4 regions of the Serratia odorifera genome follow, and region 1 is predicted to be linked to each of the others. Evidence: predicted binding sites of a transcription regulator. Region 1 holds the regulator's gene; each other region holds the start of a gene.
The links. Region 1 encodes Fur, which represses iron uptake genes when iron is present. Its sites were predicted from a motif close to ATAATAATGAGAACNACTATCAA; they were not measured.
Positions count from the first base shown of each region.

Region 1 (5,065 bases):
TGGCGGTGGCAGGCGCCTATCAGTTGCAGATCGGCGCCAAACAGGCGGTGGTGACCGGCTTCGATCAGGCTGGGGTGTTCCATGGCCTGCAATCGATTCTGTCGCTGATCCCGACCACAGGCGACAAGAAAATCGCCACGCTGGATGTTAAAGATGCGCCGCGCTTTGAATACCGTGGCCTGTTCCTCGACGTTGCGCGCAACTTCCACCACAAGGATGCGGTGCTGCGTCTGCTGGATCAGATGGCGGCCTATAAGCTGAACAAGTTCCACTTCCACCTGACCGATGATGAAGGCTGGCGCATCGAGATCCCCGGCCTGCCGGAGCTGACCGAGATCGGCGGCCAACGCTGCCATGACCTGAGCGAAACAACCTGCCTGTTGCCGCAGTACGGTCAGGGGCCAGAGGTTTACGGTGGTTTCTTCAGCCGTCAGGACTATATCGACATCATCAAATACGCCCAGGCACGCCAGATTGAAGTGATCCCGGAGGTCGATATGCCGGCGCACGCGCGTGCGGCGGTGATATCCATGGAAGCGCGTTATAAGAAACTGCTTGCCGAAGGTAAGCAAAAAGAGGCCGAGGAGTTCCGTCTGCTGGATCCTACCGACAGCTCCAATACTACCTCGGTGCAATTCTTCAATCGCCAGAGCTATCTGAACCCGTGCCTGGATTCATCAACCCGCTTTGTCGACAAGGTGATCGGTGAAATTGCCCAAATGCATAAGGAAGCCGGTCAACCGCTGAAAACCTGGCACTTTGGCGGCGATGAAGCCAAGAACATCCGTCTGGGCGCCGGTTATACCGACATCAAACAGCCAGAACCGGGCAAAGGCATGCTCGATCTGAGCAAAGAAGACAAACCGTGGGCCAAGTCGCAGGTTTGCCAACAGATGATCAAGCAGGGCAAGGTTGCCGACATGGAACACTTGCCGAGCTACTTCGGTCAGGAAGTCAGCAAACTGGTTAAAGCGCACGGCATCGACAGAATGCAGGCCTGGCAGGATGGCTTGAAGGATGCCAAAGACGCCAAGGCGTTTGCCACGGCGCGCGTTGGCGTCAACTTCTGGGATACCCTGTACTGGGGCGGGTTCGATTCGGTAAATGACTGGGCCAACAAGGGTTACGAAGTGGTGGTTTCCAACCCCGACTACGTCTATCTGGACTTCCCGTATGAGGTCAATCCAAACGAAAGCGGCTATTACTGGGGCACCCGCTTCAGTGATGAGCGCAAAATATTCAGCTTTGCACCGGATAACATGCCGCAGAACGCTGAAACGTCGGTGGATCGCGATGGCAACTATTTCACCGCCAAGAGCGATAAACCGTGGCCGGGCGCCTATGGCCTTTCCGCCCAGCTGTGGAGTGAAGTGGTGCGCACCGATCCGCAAATGGAATATATGATGTTCCCGCGCTCGCTGTCGGTGGCGGAACGAGCCTGGCACCGTGCCAGCTGGGAACAGGACTATAAGGCAGGTCGAGAATACAAGGGCGGGGAAACCCACTTGGTCGATGACAAAAAGTTGCAGCAGGACTGGCTGCGGTTTGCCAACCTGCTGGGGCAGCGCGAGTTGGGCAAGCTGGATAAAGGCGGGATAAAATACCGCCTGCCGGTGCCAGGTGCGCGGATCGTCAACGGCAAGCTGGAGGCCAATATTGCTTTGCCGGGACTGGCTATCGAGTATTCCACCGACGGTGGCAAACAGTGGCAACGCTATGATGACAGCGCCAAGCCGGCAGTAGCCGGCGAGGTGCAAATTCGCGCGGTCAGCCCTGACGGCAAGCGCTTTAGCCGTGCGGAACCGGTGCAGGCGTAGTGACCAATGCCTCGCTGCGTGTCGGCGGCGGGGCGTTTGGGGTGTGGAGGGGGTAATACCCTGATGAAAGAGGTGGTTTGCCGCTGCATTGTTATCTTTTGTGACATGATTTCCCCGGCGCGTCCGGGGATTTTTTTGCCTGTCTGACAGGCATAAAAAAACCGCCGTCTGGCGGTTCCTTGCTTATTAATGCATCAGCATTATTTTTTGTCGTGCAGCGTATCGTCTTCGCGGCAATCACCGATGGCGCAATGACCGTACAGGTACAGGCTGTGGTTGGTGAGTTTGATGCCGTGCTGTTTGGCAATGTCACGCTGACGCGCTTCGATGGATTCATCGCTGAATTCGATCACTTTGCCGCAGTCCAGGCAAATCAGGTGATCGTGATGGTGCTGCTGAGTCAGTTCGAATACTGATTTGCCGCCTTCGAAATTATGACGGGTGACAATCCCGGCGTCGTCAAATTGGTTCAGTACGCGGTAAACCGTCGCCAGACCAATTTCTTCGCCCATATCAATCAGTTTCTTGTACAAATCTTCCGCACTGACGTGATGGCAAGCCGGATCTTGCAGTACTTCCAGGATTTTGAGTCGCGGAAGCGTGACTTTTAAGCCGGCCTTCTTTAATGCGGTATTGTTGTCAGTCATGCGGATTCAGTCCTGTTACTATGCTAATCAAGTTGAGGCATTTTTGCCTATGGCATCGGTCGGCACAAAGAATTTATTGCGTCTCATTATAGAACCGGTTGACCTAAATGGAAACCGCCGGTTGTTAACAAAGATATATTCGCACCGTTACATGTCACACATGTAACATCTTGATGGGTGGGATAAACCGAACCGCAGTCTACCGTGACGAGGGGGGAAGTTACAATTTTGTAGCTTCTATCGCTTCAATCCGTGATGTCGATAACGGCCCTGCGTTAATCATGCGTCTCGCAGGGCCTTGAACGGCGGGGAAATAACCGCTGCTTAACCTACGATGTCTGCCAGGCTCAGCTCTGCGCTGATTTGCGCCACCCAGCCCTGCACGCGTTCGTCGGTCAGTTCGGGTTGGCGATCTTCGTCAATCGCCAGGCCGATAAAGTGATCGTCGTCTGCCAGACCCTTGGAGGCTTCGAAATGATAGCCTTTGGTTGGCCAGTGGCCGACAATCGCTGCGCCGCGAGGTTCGATGATGTCACGAATGGTCCCCATCGCATCACAGAAATATTCCGCGTAATCTTCCTGATCGCCGCAGCCGAACAGCGCGACCAGTTTGCCATTGAAGTCTATTTCTTCCAGCGTAGGGAAAAAGTCGTCCCAGTCACATTGTGCTTCACCGTAATACCAGGTTGGGATACCGAGCAGCAGAATGTCGAATGCGTCCAGATCTTCTTTGCTGCTTTTGGCAATGTCATGCACCTCAGCCACATCGTCGCCAAAGCTCTGACGAAGAAGTTTTTGGATCATCTTGGCAATGTTTTCGGTATTGCCGGTGTCGCTGCCAAAGAAAATGCCTACGTTAGCCATATCGCGTATAACCTTTAAATTCAATTAATTACAATACTCGACGCCCGGCTTTCGCACCGGTATCGTTTAAAATATCGCCATGGTGAGGAGCCAGCTCCCACCGCTAAACGCGTATCATGCCAGAAATTTGCCCCGGGGTTTTATCGCGTTTATGCGATGCCCGAAGAATAAAATGCGGAGTTGATCCGGCGTCATCCTTAACGCCGCGCCGCGCGTGCGGCTGATAAGATCATTGTTCTGGCTGTTCTTCCGCCAGTTGCGCCAGCAGCATTTGCTCAATGAGCTCGCTGCGACTGATATTACGCTGTTCCGCCAGTTTGTTCAGAGCGTCCACCGCATCCGCGTTGATTTTCAGCTCCACACGCCGCAAACCACGTACTTTATCGCGCCGTAGCTGATTCCGCTTATTGATTCTAAGCTGTTCATCACGGGATAGCGGGTTGGTTTTCGGGCGCCCCGGACGGCGTTCATCTGCGAACAGATCCAGCGTCGTGCGATCCGTTTGTTCTTTTGCCATAGGTAGCGGTACTGCAAGGGAGTTTGCATCAAAAAGCGTTTCACGCTTCCGGACGGTTCGGTTAATACAGTTCAGGTCGATAAAACCTAACCCAAATTTGCCCCCATTCCGGCGTTTTACACCACGCTGGCGACGGCGGCAAAATTATAGCGCGCCATATTACCCCAGCAGATGGAGCAACGACAATGCTTTACTGCGTTGCAAACGCGCTAAGCCGTTATCTTTAGCGCGTTTTTTCGCCAACTGGCCGTCAGGCCTGGTCGATGAAGCGATGAATGGCACGCAGTACCGCATCCGGTTTCTCGGCGTGTACCCAGTGGCCACTGCCAGCCACTTCATACGCCCGTGCCTGCGGGAACTGGCGGGCGATGTCGTCGCGGTAGTCGTTTTTTACGTAAGGCGACAGCCCGCCACGAATAAACAGAATCGGCTGCGGCCAGGCCGGCACCGGTTGCCAGCCAATGATGGTTTCATATTGCTCGATCAGCACCGGCAGGTTGAAACGCCATTCGCCCTGATGGAACGATTTCAGCAGAAACTGAATCACCCCTTCTTCATCCAGCATGGTGCGCATCAGCGCCGCCGCCTGCTGACGCTGAGTCATGCCGGCGGCGCTCACTGCCTGCAAGGCGGCGAAGATTTCATCATGGTGTCGGGTCTGATAAGCCACCGGTGCGATATCGATAACCACCAGTTTGGCAATACGCTCGGGAGCAATCGCCGTCAAGGCCATTGCTGCCTTGCCCCCCATGGAATGGCCGATGACGATGGCACGCTCGATATTCAGGCTGTCCAGCAGCGTAAGCAAATCCTGCGCCATCACCGGATAGTTCATTTCGGCGGCGTGCGGCGAAAGCCCATGGTTGCGTAAATCGACTTTCACCACTGGATGCTGGCGGTGCAAATCGCGCGCCAGTACGCCGAGGTTGTCAAGGTTGCCGAAAAGCCCGTGTATCAGCACAATCGGCAGCGCGTTTGTCTGTTCGGCCTGGGCGGCCAATAATTGATAGTGTAATTTCATGGCGAAGTTCATGACCTGAAAACATTCTGTTAGGGTATCATACCCATCAGCAAAGAGGTGGGCGGGTGATGCCGGCTATAGGTAATAGTCTGCTTTTGCCCCCAGAGGGCACTTTGTTATGTTTGCTCTCGTGCTTTTAACCTTATAATCCCATAGCTTGAATGCAGAACCCGGTTTCGGATTCTACGTAGAAAAATAC
Region 1 is NZ_JBGMUT010000005.1:256,716-261,780, forward strand. Features, by position in the region: gene ACCC84_RS15390 (beta-N-acetylhexosaminidase) at 1-1,817, shown strand, start outside; gene fur (ferric iron uptake transcriptional regulator) at 2,018-2,464, opposite strand; gene fldA (flavodoxin FldA) at 2,789-3,328, opposite strand; gene ybfE (LexA regulated protein) at 3,558-3,845, opposite strand; gene ybfF (esterase) at 4,096-4,878, opposite strand.

Region 2 (5,065 bases), on a different contig from region 1:
GGTGTATCGCGCTGACAAATTTGCCCGTGCTGGCAATCCGCTGCTGGTTTACGGCTACGGCTCGTACGGCAGCAGCATGGATCCGGCGTTCAGCGGCAGTCGCCTGAGCCTGCTGGATCGCGGTTTTGTCTTTGCGCTGGCGCACATTCGCGGCGGCGGTGAATTGGGGCAACTGTGGTATGAAGATGGCAAGCTGTTCAACAAGCAGAACACCTTCAATGATTTTATTGACGTCACCCACAGCCTGATAGAGCAGGGTTATGGTGATGCCAAGCGGGTATTTGCCATGGGCGGCAGCGCCGGTGGTCTGCTGATGGGCGCGGTGATCAATCAGGCACCGACGCTATACCATGGTATCGTGGCGCAGGTTCCCTTCGTCGACGTGGTGACCACCATGCTTGATGAATCCATTCCACTGACCACCGGTGAATACGACGAATGGGGCAACCCCAACCAAAAGCCGTATTACGATTACATTAAACAGTACAGCCCCTACGATCGCGTCAGCGCGCAGGATTACCCGCATATGCTGGTCACCACCGGTTTGCATGATTCACAGGTGCAGTATTGGGAGCCGGCCAAGTGGGTGGCAAAACTGCGCGATCTGAAAACCGATGACCGCCAGCTATTGCTGCACACCGATATGGATTCCGGGCATGGTGGGAAATCCGGCCGTTTCAAAGCCTACGAAGACATTGCGCTGGAGTATGCTTTTATCCTGTCGCTGGCGGAGTAACGTCAATGCGGGCAGCAAGGGTTGCCCGCATAGTTATCCTACCAGATAGTACTTCAGCGTGTGCTTCATGTCTGGGCTGAGGTCGGTAATCGACTTCAGCATCCAGCGCAGATAGCCAGGATCTTCCTGGGCGATGCGATCGATCGGCTGGCCGCGATACTTACCGAACTTGAAGGTTTTTAACAGCACCGGCTGTTCGGTAATGTTGGCCATTTCTTCCGCTGACCAGCCTGAGTCCTTGATGATGCGCTGCAACAGTGCGGCGGTGACGTAGCAGTCATACAGCGCGCGATGCGGATACAGCGTGGTGTCCTGCGGCAGCTGTACCTCGAGATTCAGTGCATAACGCAAATATTGATTACCGTATTTGATACCGGGGTAGAGCGCACGCGCCAGCTTGACGGTACAGATCCAGCGGCCGTTCATTTCCGGCAAAACGCCGCGATCGAAGGCGGCATTATGCGCCACGTAATATTCGCTCCCCATATAACGGCCGATAGCGACGGCGATACGTGGCTTGTCTTCCACCATCGCTTCGGTGATATGGTGAATCGCCATCGCTTCGATGCCGATTGGCCGGTCTGGGCACACCAGATCGCTCATCGGATTGGCGAGCTGGCCATCGATGATATCTATCGAGGCCACCTCGACAATACCGCCGTCCAACCCGCAGGTTTCGGTATCTATTACTCGTAACGTCATGCTGTCCTCGCGAAATTATCCCCACTAGCTTAACGGCAGCCAGCAGCGCTGCCAATCACCTTTTACCGCGTCTGAGCGTCACTCAGTGGCGTAAAGTAAAGCAAGTCGTATTGATTTTAAGCAATCGAACGCGCCGGACCCGGTAACGGTGGGAGTTTTCGGGTTTTGCCGTTGACCTGATGCAGCGCTTGGGCTTTGATGGAGTCATAACTCACCAAGAGACGGAAGCGCCATGGAACAATTACGAGGTTTGTACCCACCGTTGGCAGCGTATGACAGCGGTTGGCTGGATACTGGGGATGGCCACCGGATCTACTGGGAATTAAGCGGTAATCCCAACGGCAAGCCGGCAGTGTTTATCCACGGCGGCCCGGGTGGTGGCATTTCTCCCCATCATCGTCAGCTGTTCGATCCGCAACGTTATAAAGTGCTGTTGTTCGATCAGCGTGGCTGCGGCCGTTCCCGTCCTCATGCTAGCCTGGACAACAACACCACCTGGCACCTGGTGGCCGATATCGAGCGTCTGCGTGAAATGGCCGGCGTGGAGCAGTGGCTGGTGTTCGGCGGTTCATGGGGTTCAACCCTGGCGCTGGCCTATGCTCAACGGCATCCGCAGCGCGTCAGCGAAATGGTGCTGCGCGGCATCTTCACGCTGCGTCGCCAAGAGCTGCTGTGGTACTACCAGGACGGGGCGTCACGTTTCTTCCCGGAAAAATGGGAGCGAGTGCTGTCGATCTTGTCCGAGGAAGAGCGCAAGGACGTGATCGCCGCCTACCGTCAACGGTTGACCTCATCGGATCCTGAGGTGCAGCTGGAAGCCGCCAAGCTGTGGAGCGTATGGGAAGGGGAAACCGTTACTCTGCTGCCAAGCAAAGAATCCGCGTCGTTTGGCGAGGACGATTTCGCGTTGGCATTTGCACGCATCGAAAATCACTATTTCACCCATCTTGGTTTCCTCGACAGTGACGATCAGCTATTGCGCGACGTGTCATTGATTCGCCATATTCCGGCGGTGATTGTCCACGGGCGCTATGATATGGCCTGTCAGGTACAAAACGCCTGGGACCTGGCCAAAGCCTGGCCAGAGGCGCAACTGCATATTGTCGAAGGAGCGGGTCACTCATTTGATGAGCCAGGCATATTGCATCAGTTGATGCTGGCAACCGACAACTTTGCCGGCACGTAATGCCTGGCCACCGGCGGTGAAGCAACGGGCGGCGTATAACGCGCCCGTCATTTGCCGCTATTTCATTTTCGGTTCATAGGGCAGACGAGAAAACTTGTGTGACTCCATACGGTAGTGCGCCACGCGCTCGCGGAAGTAATCACGCAAATGTGCCGGCTGCTCGCGTTCCACCACCTCAGGGATCACCGGCATATTGTAGCGTTCTTTAAATGCCACGCCAGAGGCGGCCAAATCCACGTTCACCTTATCCATTTCATCTTTGGAAAGCTCTGCCAGATTGTATCCCACGCTGTTCTCCTTACCGTTACCGCATGCAAACAGCGCAGAAGGTAATCCACTCCAGGGCGCTTGGCAAGCCTCGAAAACCATGGAGAGTCACGGCATTCATACACTGCCGTTATTCTTGTCATCGGATTACCGGAATGTATTTATTAATTTAAATAAGAATGATTCGCTTTTAATTATTTCTAGAGATGTAAATGGTTATCATATTTATTTTCATGGCTGTCAGAATTTTTATTTTATGTTATTGATATTTAAGTATTTAAAAATTAATTGTCCTGAGATGTAAATCAACTGTTTTTATTTTGTTCTTCCCGGGGCATAATGCGGAAAATTTAAATAATGGCCTGCAAAAATTAAAAGGAAAACTTATGCTGACGCAAGAGATGGCAAAACAGTTAAATGAACAACTCAATCTGGAGTTTTATTCTGCCAACCTGTATTTGCAAATGAGCGCATGGTGCAGCGACAAAGGCTTCGAAGGTGCAGCGGCCTTTTTGAAGGAGCATTCTCAGGAAGAGATGCAGCATATGCAGCGTCTGTTTGATTACCTGAGCGATACCGGTTCGCTGCCATTGCTGGGCACCATTGCGGCGCCACCGATTGAGTTTGCATCGCTGGCCGACGTATTCCAGCAAACCTATGAGCACGAACAGCTGATCACCCGTCAGATCAATGAACTGGCGCACGTGGCAATGACCACCCGCGATTACTCTACCTTCAACTTCCTGCAATGGTATGTCGCCGAACAGCACGAAGAAGAGAAACTGTTCAAATCGGTGCTGGATAAACTGGCTCTGGTGGGTAACAGTGGCAAGGCGCTGTTCTTCATCGATAAAGACCTGAAGAAAATGGGCGCGGCGGCTGAAGGCAATCACGGCCAGGGCTGATTGGTCAGCCCGTCAAAAACCGCGTTTCTGTTTGCAGAACGCGGTTTTTTTATACCCTGCATTTAGCCGGGTTACCCAGCGATACGTGCTACGCGATCGCAAAATGGCAGTGATGCGCTCGACTTGCCGCGGGGGCATGGTTATCATTTGTCCCGCTATGTTACAGGGATGGCCTCGGTTCTGACCCTGATTACCTTATCATTTACATTAAGGACGCCGTTATGATCGGTAAAATTCGCTCCTCTTATCGCCTGCTTTCCACATTGTTGGTGCTGTTTGTCGGTTTGTCATCGCAGCAGGCATTGGCTCATGCGCATCTGAAAGTGCAAACGCCGGCCGCAGACGCCGCCGTCAGCCCGGCGCCACAGGCGCTGACCCTCAGTTTCTCTGAGGGCATTGAACCCAACTTTAGCGGTGTGAAAATCACCGGGCCAGATAACGGTGAAGTGAAAACCGGTAAGCTGAGTCTTGACCCCAACAATAACACCCAGCTCAACGTGCCAATCGAAGGCCAGCTGTCGGCCGGGAAATATCAGGTCAGCTGGCACGTGGTGTCGGTTGATGGTCACAAAACCAAAGGTCAATACAGCTTCACCGTAAAATAACCGATGACATTAGCGACTCTGTTTGTCCTGTGTCGCTTGGTGCACTTTGTGGCGGTGATGCTGATGTTTGGTATCAGCCTATTCACCGCCTTGTTGTCGCCGCAGCGCCTTGCTCCATTACTTTCCCGCGATGTACGCCCACTGTTGATCGTCTCGACGCTCACTGCCGCGCTTTCGGCGCTGGCGATGGTGGCGGTGCAGGCCGGGCAGATGGGCGACGGTTGGGCAGATACCTACCGGCCCGATGTCTGGTTGGCGGTGCTTGGCACCACCTTCGGCGATGTATGGCGCTGGCATATCGGTTTGGCATTGCTGGCGCTGGTGGCGCTGTGGCTGCCGGTCAGGCGGCGCAATACGGCCTGTAGCGTTCTCAGTGTGTTGCTGCTGGCCAGCATGGCGTTGATTGGCCACGCCGCGATGCACGACGGTGCGCTAGGGCTATTGCATCGTTTCAATCACGTACTGCATTTATTGGCAGCCGGCTATTGGTTCGGCAGCCTGCTGCCGCTCTTGCTGTGCCTGCGTTATCTGCAACAACCACAATGGCGGGTGGACGCCATTGTCACCCTGATTCGCTTCTCCCGCTGGGGGCACCTCGCGGTGATTGTGGTGCTCGTCACCGGCGTGATCAACAGCCTGATTATTCTTGGCGGTTGGCCGCTGG
Region 2 is NZ_JBGMUT010000002.1:727,381-732,445, forward strand. Features, by position in the region: gene ACCC84_RS09510 (S9 family peptidase) at 1-736, shown strand, start outside; gene exoX (exodeoxyribonuclease X) at 770-1,438, opposite strand; gene pip (prolyl aminopeptidase) at 1,671-2,624, shown strand; gene ACCC84_RS09525 (DNA polymerase III subunit theta) at 2,682-2,912, opposite strand; gene ftnA (non-heme ferritin) at 3,278-3,796, shown strand; gene yobA (CopC domain-containing protein YobA) at 4,018-4,401, shown strand; gene copD (copper homeostasis membrane protein CopD) at 4,405-5,065, shown strand, end outside.
Region 2: a site for Fur is predicted at 3,098-3,120, ahead of ftnA (non-heme ferritin). Genes of this name have one in related genera too.

Region 3 (5,065 bases), on a different contig from region 1:
GCTTTTTGATGCTAAGGCTTTTTTTAAGCGATGCAAAATGGTCTTTGCTGGATAGCATTGGCTAAAAGGCGGGGAAATTAGACAGATAAATAACCACCAACGGCGTGTGGTTAATTAGTTTCACACTAACCGGTTATTAAATAGAATAAAGCGATATAACGCCTGGCGGGCGAACACATTCGCCAGCAGCATATTCAGGGTGGAACGCAGCGATGTATCTCATCATGCATCAGCTGCGCCAGGCGCGGACATCTTGCGCCAGTGGGCGACTAAAATCGGCGATTAGCCAAGCAGCCACCGCCTGCGTCAGGCTGATGCACTTTCACCGCGGGAACCCGTGGCATTTTGCTGCAACCATTCACGTACGGTATTCACCAGCTCGCCGATACGCTCATCTTGCATGCCGTGGTTCTTCAGCTCGTTGTCGAGCGCAAACAGATACTGGGCGTTGGACCCCAGCGGGCCACTGGCACAGGCGATCAGCGGCGCAATCACCTGATGATTGGTGTCTTGCTCGAACAGCGGATGCTGCGGATCCATGACAAATGCCAGTGCGGTAACAACCTGCCCATTCTCCAACGTCAACTCGCACCAGGTAGGCAAATAGCAACCGGTGAGCATTTCGCGCTTCCATAATAATTCCAGCTCTTCACGCAGTTTGTCTTCCGGCAGACGGAATGCCAGACCGGTGGTCTGCCCGCCCTCTTGCAGTGCCAGCATTCGCCCCGGCTGCAATTGCGTACCGCGCCCGGCGGTTAACCGCAGGCAAAAAGCGCGATGCCAGCCTTGCAGCGTGGCCGGCCGCACCTCTTCGGATTCGAACACCGGGTTCCACATCAACGAACCATAGCCAAAAATCCATACCGGACTGTTATCCGGACGTCGCGCCAGCGCACACTCCAGCGAAGCCAAACGCTGTTCCGGTGTCAGTAACAGCGACTCCTCTATCGTGCCGAAGGCGGTTTTGCAATCTGCATTGCGCAGAAAATCTCGCGTTAACACCTGCTGCAACCTCCCGAGCGACGGATTAAGTCACCCTTTACGCCACTGAATCTTTGAAAATACCATTTTCTGCCACGGAGTTTTATTAGTCCAATATTTAACCCGCGATAGAAAAGACATTATTCTTTTCTCTGAGAGTAAGCAAGTCTATCCCGCGCTTTATCCTGCAAAAGTATTTTCCCCTGAGGGCAATAATAGTAATTATGCACAAGTACGGCATGAAAATGCGTAGCAGGCGGGCTGATGTCCGGCGTAATGACAGATTATTGGCGGTACTCCCTGTGCCGCCCACACATTATTTTTTGTGCCAATGCTCGTCATCACCTTTGCGATAACTTTGTTTGACCGCCGACCATGCGACCTTATGCGCCGTTTCCTCCCGTGAGTCATCGCCGCGTCGATCATCTTTATCCTTATATTGATCCCATGCGCTATTAAACGCCTCTTTATAAATTTCCTGCGCATGGTCGGGTAATACATTCTTTACATTGTCAGGCAAGTCGCTGTTGCTTTTGTAAGGCATGGCTCTCCTCCTGCGTGGTGGTTAAATAGGCAAGTTTAGCTGAACATGCCAGCGCCCTCCATTGGCAAACGATTCTCATTATCAATCAACGTGATATACTGGCGGCAAAAAGATCAACAGGAGAACACCGTGACCACTGAAGCCCCTCGCAACCGAGCCCCTTATCTGATTAGCGTCGCCGGCGTGCAAGACATCACCCCGCATCTGCGTCGCATCACTTTTCATGCCGAGGATTTACAGTTCTATCCGGCCAACGCCGCCGCTGCGCATATCAAGGTGTTCCTGCCACGCCAGGGACAAACGCAGCCGGATTTGCCACGCCTGACGCCCAATGGTCCACAATGGGCTGACGATGCCATCCGTCCGTTGGTACGTACCTATTCGGTGCGCGCGGTACGCCCGGAATCACAGGAAATAGACATCGAATTCGCTCTGCACGATCACCAGGGCCCGGCGGTGCAATTTGCTCGCGCCGCGAAAGTCGGCGATAAAATCGGTATCAGCAATCCCGGCGGGCCCAAGCCGATGCTGCCGGAGGCTGATTTTTACTGCCTGGCGGGCGACCCCTCCTCACTGCCGGCGATTGCCGCCCTGCTGGAAAACCTCGCACCTCGCGCGCAAGGCCATGCGTTTATCCGCGTCGACAGTAGCGCTGATGTGATCGATCTGAAAAAACCGGCGGGTGTTGAACTGAGCTGGATTATCGGCGGCACCGACAAAACCGCCGAATTAATTAGCCAGTTCTGCGCGCTGCCACAGCCAGAGAGCGCGACACATTTCTGGCTGGCCGGCGAAGACCGACTGGTGGTCGAACTGCGCCGCTACCTGCGCCGCGAACGCCAGTGCGAGCGTAATCAGCTGTATGCGGTTCCTTACTGGCGTGAAGGGTTAAATGAAGAGGGATATCATGAAAAACGCCATGAAATAATGGATAACATTGATGACTAAGCAAGATAATCTCCTTTAACTACCAATAGCATGCAGAGTTTGCCATGCTTTTTACCGTACAGATAAAATAAAACTCATTAGTTGCGTAAAAGTAAGTAAATAAAACCGCCTTAATGGCGGTTTTTTTGTTACCCTGATCGCATAAAGCCGCACCGGCTTAGCCAGTAAAATCAGAATTTCACAACACCACAACACGCAGCCCGCCGGATGTGTTCTATTATGAAGTACTTTCTGGATACGCAACATCGCCGGCGGTGCAGGCGATCGGCGCGGCCGGGAGCCTGCAGTTAAAGAAAGGAGATATACCAAAATGAAGTCGCAACACGACCCAGGCCGCTCAAAATCACGCCACAGTGAATATTCCCTGCTGTTCCCGATTGCCGCTCTGGTCGTTTTAAATATGTGGAGCAGCACCAGCAATTTCCCGCTGATCGTCGCCATCAACGTTCTGGCGCTGGTCGGTATCCTGAGCAGCGCATTCAGCGTAGTGCGCCATGCCGACGTGCTGGCCCACCGGCTGGGTGAACCCTACGGCTCGCTGATCCTCAGTCTGTCGGTCGTGATCCTTGAAGTCAGCCTGATTTCCGCGCTGATGGCCACCGGCGACGCCGCACCGGCGCTGATGCGCGACACGCTGTATTCCATCATCATGATCGTCACCGCCGGCCTGGTGGGCGTTGCCCTGCTGCTGGGTGGCAGAAAGTTCGCGACCCAATACGTCAATCTGGGCGGTATCAAACAGTATCTGATGGCCATTTTCCCACTGGCGGTGATCGTGCTGGTACTGCCGAGCGCCTTGCCTGGCGGCAATTTCAGCATTGGCCAATCGCTGCTGGTGGCGATGATTTCGGCTGCCATGTACGGCGTTTTCCTGCTGATTCAGACCAAAACGCACCAGAGTCTGTTTGTTTATGAGCATGAAGACGACGATGGCGACCCGCACCACGGCAAACCCTCTTCGCATAGCAGCCTGTGGCATGCCAGTTGGCTGATCGTGCATCTGGTGGCGGTTATCGCAGTGACCAAATTCAACGCCGGACCGCTGGAAGGACTGCTGAACAAACTGAACGCGCCAACGCAGTTCACCGGCTTCCTGGTGGCGTTGCTGATCCTGTCGCCGGAAGGTCTCGGTGCCCTGCGTGCAGTGCTCAACAACCAGGTACAACGCGCCATGAATCTGTTCTTTGGCTCGGTGCTGGCAACCATTTCCCTCACCGTACCGGCGGTGACCATTATCGCCACCCTGACTGGCCAGACGCTGATTTTCGGCCTGCAACCGCCGCATATGGTGGTAATGCTGACGGTGCTGATCCTGTGCCAGATTTCGTTTTCCACCGGTCGTACCAACGTACTGAACGGCACTGCGCACCTGGCGCTGTTCGCCGCCTATATGATGACCATCTTCGCCTGACGCTCAACCGAGGCTGTGTGGGCGCACGCGCTGCGCCCCGCTATCACAACGCGAAGAAGATCCCGGCAGCAATGCCACCAAACAATAGCCATTTAATGATGTAATACAGCGTCTTGTTCCACGCTTTAAGACGTTTGCCAACCTTGCGAATGGCGTAAATGTATTTAAATATCTTATTGACGCCGCCGGTGCGATCGCCCTGTTCGTTGGGTGCCGTGGCGGCACTCATCAGGTTACGGCCCAACCAATGGTTAACCCACTGCGTCCAGCGATAGCGCATTGGCCGTTCAATATCACAAAACAGTATCAGACGGTTTTGGCCGCTGGTATTTTCCGCGTAGTGCAAATAGGTTTCGTCGAACATCACCCCTTCGCCGTCGCGCCAGCTATACCGCTCACCATCAACTTCAATAAAACAGCGATCGTCGTTGGGGGTAATCAGCCCCAGATGGTAACGCAACGAACCGGCATAGGGATCGCGGTGACGCGGCAAGCGACTGCCGTCCGGCAATTCGGCGAACATCGCCGCCTTCACCGACGGCAGGCCACGCAGCAACGCGGTGGTCTGCGGGCACAGCGTCATCGCCGACGGATGGCTATCTTCATACCATTTCAGATAAAAACGTTTCCAGCCGGTTTTGAAAAACGAATTGAAACCCGCATCGTTATACTGGTCAGACGCCTTGATCTGCTGTATCGCCAATAGTTGCTGCCCTTCTGCGCGAATAGTCTGCCAATGCTCTTGCAACACCGCCAGTTCGGGAAACTGCGCCACGGACAGGTACGGCGTGGTTGGCGCGCGAGAAAACAGATACATAAAAACGTTCAGCGGCGCGGTGAAGGTTGAATGATCGGCAAGCTGGCGCCAAAAACCATAGCGTACCCGTCCGCGATAATGAACATAAACAACGCATAAAATAAATAGAATCAGAATGATGTATTTCATTTTTGCATCAGCACAATCATAGCCAATATTCCGCATGCCGATAGCGGCATCCGCCCTGTCGATAATATTTAACGAAGAAGCAACCTGTTTTCTACACAAAAAACCACAAAATATTACACAATAGCTCAACAACACGGCGATAACCGCCAGCGATAAAAAAGGCCGCCGAAGCGACCTTTTCATTAGGCGATAGGGAGGTTAACTGTAGGCATGGAGCGTACGTTGGCACAGGGCA
Region 3 is NZ_JBGMUT010000001.1:492,411-497,475, reverse strand. Features, by position in the region: gene ACCC84_RS02250 (gamma-glutamylcyclotransferase) at 307-1,002, opposite strand; gene chaB (putative cation transport regulator ChaB) at 1,298-1,525, opposite strand; gene ACCC84_RS02240 (siderophore-interacting protein) at 1,655-2,473, shown strand; gene chaA (sodium-potassium/proton antiporter ChaA) at 2,784-3,884, shown strand; gene lpxO (lipid A hydroxylase LpxO) at 3,928-4,830, opposite strand; gene phoH (phosphate starvation-inducible protein PhoH) at 5,029-5,065, opposite strand, start outside.
Region 3: a site for Fur is predicted at 1,588-1,610, ahead of ACCC84_RS02240 (siderophore-interacting protein). Genes of this name have one in related genera too.

Region 4 (5,065 bases), on a different contig from region 1:
GGTTTGATACGGTACGGTGATCTTCTCCTGCCCGTGCAATTCCTCTTGCTGCGCCACCAGTTGGCGAACCTGTTCGATCACCTGCTCTTGCTGTGCCTGCGGCAACGCGGCGATAAAGCTGGTTGAGCGAACGCGATTATACAGCACGTCCTCGACCGCACCGTGGTGGCCAAACATAAAGGCTTGTTCATGCAGCGGCGCGAACCCTTTGCCGGGGAACAGCCGGCGCCATTCACCGGTATAAAAGCGCGGTGCATCGCCCTGGTAGCGGTCGACGATCTGATTCAATTTGCGCACCCAACTGACGCGCGCATCGCGCGAATTCCACACCAGGCCGAGCTTGCCGCCGGGTTTGAGGATGCGCTGGATTTCAGCCAGCGCCTGTGGCGTCGCGAACCAGTGGAACGACTGGGCGCAGACCACCGCATCGACGGATTCATCCGCTAGCGGCAGGGCATCGGCGGTGGCCGCCAGCGTTTTTACCTGCGGCAGCGCCGCGGCGAGCCTGTCGAGCATCGGTGCGATCGGCTCGACGGCAATCACCTCTGCCCCGCTATCCAGCAGGCGTGGCGTGAATTTACCGGTACCGGCACCCAGATCGATTACCGTTTTACCGGCCTGCAGGCCGATGTCGTTACGCAGCCAGTCGGCGATCTCCGCCGGGTAGCCCGGCCGCCCCTTGACGTAGCGGTCAGCGTTACTCTGGTAACCGGTGGCTGCGGCGTGGTGAATGGATTGTGTCATATCTTCTCCTGCCATGATGATTCAGCGGCCCAGCAGGCGGCGGTCAAAGTCTTCGATCTTGCCTTCGCTGATACGCAGCAGCAGGGTTTTGCTCCAGCTGGCGGACAGCCCGGCGACCGACAGTAAACGGCGATACTGTTCTTCGTCAAACGGCATGTGCCAGGCGATGCCAATGGCCTCGGCCACCGACACCTCGCTGTTGCGCGTCACCAGCTCCAGCGGACGATCGCTGCTGACCAGCCCGGGGGAAATAACCCGGTATAGCCAGCCGCAGCGGCCACTGTGCTGCATCAGCACCGACAGATCGTCAATAGCGAAATGATAGTTGAGTTTGAAGCACGGCGAGCGCGGCTGGGTCACCTGAATCAATGCCTCGCCCCAGCGGAAGATATCGCCCATAAACACCTGGTGTTCGGTCAGGCCTGCGGTGGACAGGTTTTCGCCGAACGCCGGCGCGCTGAACAGATCGGCCTGCGCCGGGAACTGTTCGCGCCAGTGGGCGTAATGTTCGCGCGGGTAGTGGCACAGCGCGCGATCCGGGCCGCCGTGAAAGCTTTTTTCTGCCTGTTGATCGCCTTCCAGGCCGAGCGGCGTCAGCTTGACGGCGCCGTCCACCTGGCGTTTGGCGATCGCGCTGGGGCGTCCGCCGTCATAGGGTTGGATCTGGCCGATATAAACTTCAGGGTGATGCATAGCGCCTCCGTTTCGCTTACCCGGCGTCCGGCGCTGGGGCTGAAATGCGCTGGCGGTGGGGTAAAGTTGTCAGGAAAACAGCATAGCCTGACTGGCGGTTTTTATGCGCGCCTTTTACGCTCGCCGCGCAAATTTAATCGCCCTGAGCTGGGCAGCATGCGGGGGGTATTCTGGCGAACGCCAGGCAAAAAAATGCCCGCGTTAAGCGGGCATCGACAGGGCGTGGCGCGAATTACTTCTTCGCCGCGAAGCGTGCTGCTGCTTCGTCCCAGTTAACCACGTTCCAGAATGCCTTGATGTAATCAGGACGTTTGTTCTGATACTTCAGGTAGTAAGCGTGTTCCCACACGTCCAGACCGACGATAGGGAAACCGGATGCGCCGGCAACCGCTTCGCCCATCAGCGGGCTGTCCTGGTTAGCGGTGGAAACAACCGCCAGTTTGTCGCCTTTCAGCACCAGCCAGGCCCAACCGGAACCGAAACGGGTTGCAGCGGCTTTTTCGAACTCTTCCTGGAATTTCTCAACGCTGCCGAAGTCGCGCTCGATGGCCGCCTTCAGATCGCCAGACAGGGTGGTGCCGGTTTTCAGGCCTTTCCAGAACAGGCTATGGTTAGCGTGGCCGCCTGCGTTGTTACGCATGAAAGTGCGCTTGTCGGCTGGCACTTTGTCCAGATCCTGGATCAGCTCTTCAACGCTCAGCGAAGCCAGCTCAGGGTATGCTTCCAGCACGGTGTTGGCGTTGTTGACGTAGGTCTGATGGTGTTTGGTGTGATGGATTTCCATCGTCTGCTTGTCAAAGTGCGGTTCCAGTGCGTCGTAAGCGTACGGCAGTGATGGCAGTGAATAACTCATGATCATCGTCTCCAGTGTTGTTGGGCGGCGCAAGGTTGTAAGCACCGCGTAAGCAGTCGGATCATTATAGTTAATTAAATGATATTGAAAATGATTATCAATGCCTGATGATTTGTGTGGTTTTGTTTTAATCAACGATACGCTGCGGATGGCTAAACACCGTGGCGCGGCCGGTGCGGCTGAATCCGACCAGCGTTAGATTGCTGCGTTCGGCGATCTCTACCGCCAAAGAAGTGGCAGCAGAAACAACGAATAAGATTTCCACGCCGCACATGGCGGTTTTTTGTACCATTTCGTAACTGGCGCGGCTGGAGGCCAGTACCGCGCCGTGCTGCCAGCCCTGCCCGGCACGCACGCCGAGCAGTTTGTCGAGCGCCACGTGGCGGCCAATGTCTTCACAGCCGCCCAGCATCTCGCCCTGCGGCGTGATCCAGCTGGCGGCGTGGGTACAGCCGGTCAGTTGACCGACTTGTTGCACCTGGCGTAACTGTGCCAGCGCGCGGTCAAGATTGGCCAGCGAGAAGCGCTGACTGAACGGCAGCGGCGGGATGGGGCGATAGATGTCCGCCAACTGTTCGATACCACACACGCCGCAGCCGGTGCGGCCGGCCAACGCACGACGGCGCTGCTTGAGCTCGGCGAAACGGCGACTGGAAAGCGCGATATCCACTTCCAGTCCGTTACACACCTGATTAATCTCTATACTGTAAATGTCGCGCGGTGACGCGATGATGCCTTCCGACAGCGAGAATCCCAGGGCGAACGCCTCGAGATCCTTGGGAGAACACATCATCACTACGTGCGAAATACCGTTATAGACCAGAGCCACCGGCACTTCTTCTGCCAGCCAGTCCTGTTGGGCAGTAGCCAACTGACCGCGTTGAAATACCGCAGTGCGGCTCACACCTGTGAGCGCGATCGCATTTGTTTGCTGCTCTGGGTCTATATTGTTCACTTTACTGGCACCTGTTTGTAACAACCACAGTTACCGTATGGTAATATGTGGCGGTTGTATCGTTATAAATATAACAACGGTTATTTTAGCGCTTCACGCTTCGGCGGGGAAAGCGCATTCGAAACAATGTGACAATCGCGATAGAGAAAGGAGATCCCCATGCAGGTCAGCAGAAGGCAGTTCTTTAAGATCTGCGCTGGCGGTATGGCAGGAACGACGGTAGCCGCTTTGGGGTTTACCCCGGAACTGGCGCTGGCGGAAACGCGGCAGTACAAACTGTTGCGCGCCCGTGAAACCCGTAATACCTGTACGTATTGTTCCGTCGGCTGCGGGCTGTTGATGTACAGCCTTGGCGATGGCGCCAAAAACGCCAAACAAAGCATTTTCCATATCGAAGGGGATCCGGATCATCCGGTCAACCGCGGCGCGCTTTGCCCGAAAGGCGCAGGTCTGGTGGATTTCATCCACAGCGAAAGCCGACTTGAATACCCCGAATACCGTGCGCCAGGTTCCGACAAATGGCAGCGCATCAGTTGGGATGACGCGTTCACCCGCATCGCCAAACTGATGAAGGAAGACCGTGACGCCAACTTCATCGCCAAAAACGAGCAGGGCGTGACCGTCAACCGCTGGTTGAGCACCGGTATGCTGTGCGCATCGGCATCGAGCAACGAAACCGGTTATTTAACGCAAAAATTTAGTCGCGCTCTCGGCATGCTTGCCGTAGACAACCAGGCGCGTGTCTGACACGGACCAACGGTAGCAAGTCTTGCTCCAACATTTGGTCGCGGTGCGATGACCAACCACTGGGTTGATATCAAGAACGCGAATCTGGTTATCGTCATGGGCGGTAACGCGGCCGAAGCGCATCCGGTGGGTTTCCGCTGGGCGATGGAAGCCAAAATTCATAATAAAGCCAAGCTGATCGTCATCGATCCGCGCTTTACCCGTACGGCATCAGTGGCGGATTTCTATACGCCAATCCGTTCCGGCACCGACATTGCCTTCCTGTCGGGCGTACTGCTGTACCTGATGACCAACGAAAAAATCAACCGCCAATACGTTGAGGCCTACACCAACGCCAGCCTGCTGGTGCGTGACGACTTCAGCTTCGAAGACGGCCTGTTCAGCGGTTACGACGCGGAAAACCGCCGGTACGACAAAACCAGCTGGAACTATCAGCTCGACGAAAACGGCTATGCCAAGCGTGACGTCACGCTGCAGGATCCGCGCTGCGTGTGGAATCTGCTGAAACAGCACGTCAGCCGCTATACGCCAGAGGTGGTGGAAAACATCTGTGGCACGCCGAAGGCGGATTTCCTCCAGGTGTGCGAATACATCGCCGAAACCAGCGTGAATGACAAAACCGCCTCGTTCCTGTACGCCCTTGGCTGGACACAGCACTCGGTCGGCGCACAGAACATCCGTACCATGGCGATGATCCAGCTGTTGCTCGGCAACATGGGTATGGCGGGCGGCGGGGTCAATGCCCTGCGCGGCCACTCCAACATTCAGGGACTGACCGATCTCGGTCTGCTGTCGCAGAGCCTGACCGGCTACATGTCGCTGCCGTCCGACAAACAGACCGATCTGGACAGCTACCTGGCCGCCAACACGCCGAAGGCGCTGCTGCCTGGGCAGGTGAACTACTGGAGCAACTACCCGAAATTCTTTGTCAGCCTGATGAAGAGCTTCTACGGCGACAAGGCGCAGAAGGACAACGCCTGGGGCTTTGACTGGTTGCCGAAGTGGGACAAGGGCTACGACGTACTGCAATACTTCGAAATGATGTCGCAGGGCCAGGTAAACGGCTACTTCTG
Region 4 is NZ_JBGMUT010000006.1:101,941-107,005, forward strand. Features, by position in the region: gene ACCC84_RS16115 (class I SAM-dependent methyltransferase) at 1-744, opposite strand, end outside; gene yiiM (6-hydroxyaminopurine reductase) at 766-1,437, opposite strand; gene sodA (superoxide dismutase [Mn]) at 1,670-2,290, opposite strand; gene fdhD (formate dehydrogenase accessory sulfurtransferase FdhD) at 2,418-3,236, opposite strand; gene fdnG (formate dehydrogenase-N subunit alpha) at 3,405-5,065, shown strand, end outside.
Region 4: a site for Fur is predicted at 2,369-2,391, ahead of sodA (superoxide dismutase [Mn]). Genes of this name have one in related genera too.